DNA from 2 places in the Viridibacillus sp. NPDC096237 genome. Region 1 is predicted to be linked to the other one. Evidence: predicted binding sites of a transcription regulator. Region 1 holds the regulator's gene; the other holds the start of a gene.

Region 1 (3,434 bases):
TATTTATAATAATGAATCGCTCAAGTCAACGAGTGAGCAATTGCATAAAATATTACGTAAGTGGAATGTGATTGAATGATGTATTTCGGAAAAATCAGAATTTACAAACTTTTAAATGTTCATCATAATAGGTTTTACTTTCTTGAAAATGTGTTATACTAATTTTCGAATTAATAAAATAAGTATAACGCAGTTACAGGAGGATATTATTCATGACAGTTTCTATTGCTATTAACGGATTTGGCCGCATTGGTCGCATGGTGTTCCGTCAAGCGATACTTCAAGATGATTTAAATATTGTTGCAATTAATGCTAGTTACCCAGCTGAAACGTTAGCACATTTGATTAAGTATGACACAAATCACGGGAAATTTGATGGGGACGTACAATTTGAAGAAAAAGCCCTAATCATAAATGGCAAACGTGTTGAACTTATTAGTGAACGTGATCCGTTGAACTTACCTTGGAAAGAAATGAATGTTGATATCGTTATCGAAGCAACAGGTAAATTCAATGCTCGTGAAAAAGCAGCATTGCATCTAGAAGCAGGAGCTAAAAAAGTTATTTTAACAGCACCTGGGAAAAATGAAGATGTAACAATTGTAATGGGTGTTAATGACGAAAAATTAGACCTTACAAAACATGATGTAATTTCAAATGCAAGCTGTACTACAAACTGTCTTGCGCCAGTTGCTAAGGTATTAAATGATACTTTTGGAATTGACAATGGCTTAATGACAACTGTACATTCATATACAAATGATCAAAAAAATATTGATAATCCACATAAAGACTTACGTCGTGCTCGTGCGTGTGCTGCTTCAATTATTCCTACTTCAACAGGAGCTGCTAAAGCTCTAACTCTAGTATTACCAGAACTAGAAGGTAAGTTACATGGTATGGCACTTCGCGTTCCAACTCCAAACGTCTCATTAGTAGACTTAGTAGTAGATTTAAACAGAGATGTCACGGTTGAAGAAGTGAATGAAGCGTTTAAAGCAGCATCTGCTGGTTCACTAAAAGGAATTTTAGATTTCACAATGGAACCTTTGGTATCAGTAGATTACAATACAAACCCAGCTTCAGCTACGATTGATGGTTTAACTACAATGGTAATCGGTACTCGTAAAGTAAAAGTACTTGCTTGGTACGATAACGAATGGGGTTATTCAACTCGAGTAGTAGATTTAACGAGAAAAGTTGCAGCTGCACTTAAGGCGTCTGTAAACGCTTAAATTTAATATAATAGAGCCCTTTCTAGTAATGTACTAGAAAGGGTTTTTTGATTTAAGATTAGACAAAATAGCATATAAATGATGAACATATGTCTGTTTTTTCTGTTTTTATCGACCCTATATTGTCCTAAAACAGTATCTTTATCATGCATCAGAGAATTTCCACTGCATTTTTTCGATTTTTTAAGGCATTATTTGATATAATAGATAAACTAAAATGTTTTGCAATCAGGAGAGAAAAAATATGAAATGTCCAGCATGTCAGTTTAATGGAACAAAAGTTATTGACTCAAGACCGGTAGATGACAATAAGGCAATCCGTAGGCGTCGAGAATGTGAGTCATGTGCATATCGTTTTACTACGTTTGAAAAAGTTGAAGAAATGCCATTAATTGTTGTGAAAAAAGATGGTTCACGGGAGGAATTTAGCCGTGAAAAAGTTTTGCGAGGCCTTATTCGAGCATGTGAAAAACGCCCGGTAGCCCTTAATGAATTAGAGGAATTAGTATTTGCTATAGAACAAGATCTACGTAGAATTGGTAATTCAGAAGTGAAGACAGAAGACGTCGGTGAAATGATTATGGATCGCCTAGCAAAAATTGACGAAGTATCTTATGTAAGATTTGCTTCTGTATATCGTCAATTTAAAGATATTAATGTCTTTATTGACGAATTAAAAGAATTAATAGAAAGACAATCCGATGACAAATAAATGTGATATGGAGGACGGTGATCGTGGTGCATTTATATAAAGAAATACAGCCCGTTGATCGATTGTCCATTCGAATGCCATTTCCTGTATCGAGCTATGATCGCCAGCTTATTACACTGCTATATCAGCCGTTAATAGGTGTTGAACCCATTAGCTTATATTTCATGCTTTGGGCTGAGGGGGAAAGTGCGACTGAAGCCGAAATATCACATTACCATTTGATGAATTCGCTTGACATGCCGATTGCTAAAATTTTCGAGTCACGCATAGCGTTAGAAGCTATTGGTTTAATGCGCACTTGGCGTAAGGATTCCGAGGGTGTACGCTCGTTTATGTACGACGTATTGCCCCCCTTAGAAGCATCAGCTTTTTTTAATGATCCATTATTATCAATGTTTTTATTTAGCAAAATTGGTGAACAAGCCTATAGACAATTGCGCCAACGTTTTGTTCAAAAAGGTCCATCAAATGATGGCTATCAGGAAGTGTCACGAACATTTACAGATGTTTATCGTCCTGTGCAGCATCATTTACCATCCTTTGCGAATGAGCAAACAGTTGAGGAAAAAGAGAAGCCTAAAGAACTACCATTTAACTATGAGGATTTTGATTTTTCTTTACTTAGAGCTGGATTGTCAGAACAACTTGTACCATCTTCAGCACTTACTGCTGAAGCGAATGCAACGATTGCGAAGCTAGCTTTTTTATATAATTTAACACCATTAGATATGCAGAAAGTTGTTATGCTCGCTTTAGATGATCATATGATATTATCCGAGTCAAGGCTAAAGAAATCAGCAGCTGATTATTATAAATTGACTGTTTCTACAGAACCACCTGCTATGCAACATGCTTTCCAATCAGTAGTTAAAGAAGTAGAGAAAAAGAGTACAAAAGAGCAAGTTGTACAGTCGAAGGAAGAATTATTGATTCATTATCTAGAAACAACTGCTCCAATTGATGTCTTACGTGATATTGCTGATGGAAAAGAACCAATCCCTGCTGATATTCAGCTTGCCCAAAACCTTGTCCTCCAATATCAAATGCCTATAGGTGTTGTAAATGCCTTACTTCAGTATGTTCTTTTACGTACAGATATGAAGTTAACGAAAAATTATGTCGAAAAGATCGCATCGCATTGGATGCGAAAAGGTGTGAAAACGGCGAAAGAAGCAATGGATTTAGCGCGTAAAGAGCATAAGCAATATATGGAATGGAAAACAGCTGAGCAAAAACCAGTGGCGAAAAAACGCTATAGTGGTGGGCGAGAAGAAAAAGTACCTGACTGGTTTAATAAAAATAAAGAAAAGAAACAGAAAAAAGAAGTTACTATAAAAGAAACATCAAAAGAAGCAGTTAAAAGCAATACCGATTTTGAAGAGGAACGACGAAAAATTCTCGAAAAACTAGGAATAGAAGAAGGGCAGGTGGATTCACATGGAACCGATTAATAATCAACTTAGAAAAGTGATGGATTCACAAACTTT
Region 2 (3,434 bases), on a different contig from region 1:
AATATTTGCACCAGTTAGGAATTCAGAGTTATGCACGCTGTATGTTCCACCGTCGCGTAATTTCGTTTCAGCGTCGCGAATAATCGCTTCATTAAAACCACCGACACCTGGGATTGTTTTATAGTTAGTGATACCTTGATACATCGCTTCTTCTTGTTGTGTTAAGGGTTTAAATTTCAGTTTTTCTTGTGCTAGACGTTGGATTGTTTCATCCGTTGTATTTTCGATTAAAAAACGTAAAATACGAGGATTTTGCATTTTTGAAATGATAAATTCAATAATGTCCGGATGCCAATCAGCTAACATAATCATTTGTGCACCACGACGTGATCCACCTTGTTCAACAAGATGAGTTAGCTTTGCAATATCATCTAACCATGACACTGATCCTGATGATTTACCATTAACACCACGAGCTAGCGTATTTCGCGGACGTAATGTAGAACCATTTGTTCCTACACCACCACCGCGACTCATAATTTCCATTACTTGTTTACGGTGATCACTAATGCCTTCACGAGAATCTGCTACAAATGGCATTACGTAACAGTTAAAGTAAGTAACATCTGTTCCTGCGCCTGCTCCGTAAATAACACGTCCCGCTGGAATAAAGTTTAACTTCACTAATTGCTCGTAAAATTTCTCATACCATTCTTGGCGTTTCTCTGCTGTTTTTTCAACGGCTGCTAGGCCAGTTGCATTACGTTTTGCAATTTGCTCATAATAGACTTCAAGAGGCTTTTCTATAACGTCTAAAGAACGTGTGACAATACCTGTTTGTTGTTCAGCATCATCATCAATAGCACTTCTATAATCTGCTTCAATCAGCACTTCTGCTGTTTTCTTTTCTGAGTTAACTGAAACGATATAACCAAGACCACGTGCTGGGAATTTAGGGTCAGCTTTGACCGTTAAAACAACAAAATCTCCTGCTTTTAGCGTTTTCTTTTCTGTATCTTTAAAAGAATAACGGTCGATCATGACTAAGCGAGACACACCTTTATGTGTTATATGCATGTCCTCTGTGATGGCATGAACTTGTGGAAATTGTTGAATATCATTGTTTAGTTGTTGTACATTAATCGTCTGATTATGATGCTGTGAAGCAAGTACCATTATCATTCGCCTCCCTATTTAAATCGCGCATTAAACACTACATATGGTGTTTATTCAAGACATTACGATACTATATATTGATAAGAAAAGCAAATAGGGTGATTCTGAGCAAAATGTTGATTTAACAACATTGGAAGCGATTTTTCAATTTCCATCAAACTAAAATAAGTCAAAAAGACTACTATTTTCTAAAATTCCATTCATCACTTTCATAGCGCGTTTTAGCTAAATTATTAACAAAATCCAATTGTTCATCAGTCAATGTGTAAGGTACAAGTTCAATGTCTAATCCGTCCTCAAATCCTTTGTGGAAAGCAGATATACACGTTTCAACATCGACAGGTTTTTGAGCTAGCTGATTAATAGCCACCGCTTTTTGTGGTAAATGTTTGCGCATGCGTTCTTTTGAAGCTTCTGATGGGAATTTAAAAAGGGAGATCAATTTTTCATCATCGAGATCAATTAAGATTGCTCCATGTTGTAAAATGACACCTTCTTTACGCGTCTGCGCACTACCCGCTACCTTTTTACCTTCTACTACCAATTCATACCAACTTGGTGCATCAAAACAAACTGCACTCTTCGGTGTTTTCAAGTCTGCTCGTTTTTCTTCTGAATCAGGGATTGAAAAATATGCATCTAACCCTAAGTTTCTGAAGCCTAGTAATAAGCCTTCACTTAATACTCGGTAAGCTTCTGTTACCGTTTTAGGCATATCTGGGTAGTCTTCATTAACGATAATGCTATATGTTAATTCATGCTCATGTAAAACTGCACGCCCTCCAGTCGGACGACGAACAAACCCTAAATTTAATTTATGTAATTGTTCAAAATCAATATCTTTTTCAGCACGTTGAAAATAACCAATAGAAAGTGTTGCTGGATTCCATTCGTAAAATCGTATTACTGGTGGAATTAAACCTTTACTATGCCAATGTAGGAGCGCTTCATCTAATGCCATATTGAATGCAGGGCTACACGGACCTGAATTAATAAAATACCATGTTGTTTTCATTTGGTCTCCTCCTTATAATCAACTTATCTATTTTAACAAACTCATTGGACTATCGCTAGATGTTCTTTTATAATATTACTGTAGATAGAAAGGGGTAAGACGATTTGAGTTGGTTATATACATTAGCAATTGTTTTATTTGTGGTAATTGTATACGCTTTAGTGAACGCTCTTCGTTTCAAAAAAGCAGTTACAACTTTAACACAAGAAGAATTTATTGAGGGTTATCGTAAAGCACAATTAATAGATGTGCGTGAGCCTAAAGAGTTTGACAGTGGTCATATTCTAGGCGCTCGTAACGTCCCAACCTCACAACTTCGTCAACGTCATAAAGAAATTCGCCCAGACAAACCTGTTTACTTGTATTGCCAAAATGCAGGCCGTAGTGCACGTGCCGCTATGTTATTAAAGAAAAAAGGCTATGATCAAGTATACCAATTACAAGGTGGATATAAAAATTGGACAGGCAAAATCAAAGTGAAATAAAGTTGATTACGTTGCAAATAAAAAGAGTCATTTCTATATTAAACAGAAATGGCTCTCTTTTTTCTTAATTATACATGCTTATAGCTACGTCTATAAAGGAGGATATAATGACAAAATTCTTATATACTTTTCACGAAGATTTACGACCCGATATCCCTAACTATGCAGATGTATCAGAGGTTTTTGAACGCATCTCAAAAAAATTAAATGAAGTACACCTATGCAATTTTCGTGGTGTGACTGTCGAACTGAATAATTCACAATTTCATCATCATTTACTTGAAATGATGGACAAAGAATTAATCCGCTACGAAAATTTGAGTTATATATATGCTGCATTACCTAGTATTGTCTTAAATTCTGTCGCAGAAGATCAATTAGATAATAAGTTGAAATCAATCAAGACATTTAGTAATTCTTTAATCTACTTCCCTGATTATGAAGTAGCTATTACTAATATACCTGTATTCCGCTCCGATTCAGAATGGCCTGAGTTTTTCTATTTCACAACAAGTGCAGAGAAAATGATGGATTTTATCGAAGCTATTCAAGAACAGTTACGTCAAATGCTAATGGAAACCGTCACCTACTTAGTTGATGTTCAGGCTGGTATAAAACGGCGGAGCTATGGCGAAGGAAAGCAAATCACAAGAGATGATGTATTCTTAGAACCTTCGCTTAAACGGGAGATTTTCCGTTCGATTGATGAATTTTTTAAGGGAGATGGCGATTTCTTCAAACATTATGGTCTTCCTTATAAAAGAGGAATACTATTATATGGCTCACCAGGAAACGGTAAAACTACGCTTGTAAAGTCC

Evidence for each region. The regulator NrdR, encoded in region 1, represses ribonucleotide reductase genes. The targets are predictions, from matches to a motif close to AACACNATATATNGTGTT.
Region 2: the regulator NrdR is predicted to act here: its motif matches at 1,150-1,167, upstream of ACQKMD_RS11595 (vitamin B12-dependent ribonucleotide reductase).

Annotation. Positions count from the first base shown of each region.
Region 1 is NZ_JBNNTI010000007.1:5,502-8,935, reverse strand. Features, by position in the region: gene coaE (dephospho-CoA kinase) at 1-79, shown strand, start outside; gene ACQKMD_RS06455 (glyceraldehyde-3-phosphate dehydrogenase) at 213-1,235, shown strand; gene nrdR (transcriptional regulator NrdR) at 1,480-1,947, shown strand; gene ACQKMD_RS06445 (replication initiation and membrane attachment family protein) at 1,971-3,398, shown strand; gene dnaI (primosomal protein DnaI) at 3,385-3,434, shown strand, end outside.
Region 2 is NZ_JBNNTI010000018.1:24,156-27,589, reverse strand. Features, by position in the region: gene ACQKMD_RS11595 (vitamin B12-dependent ribonucleotide reductase) at 1-1,122, opposite strand, end outside; gene ACQKMD_RS11590 (lipoate--protein ligase family protein) at 1,298-2,131, opposite strand; gene ACQKMD_RS11585 (rhodanese-like domain-containing protein) at 2,236-2,616, shown strand; gene ACQKMD_RS11580 (AAA family ATPase) at 2,724-3,434, shown strand, end outside.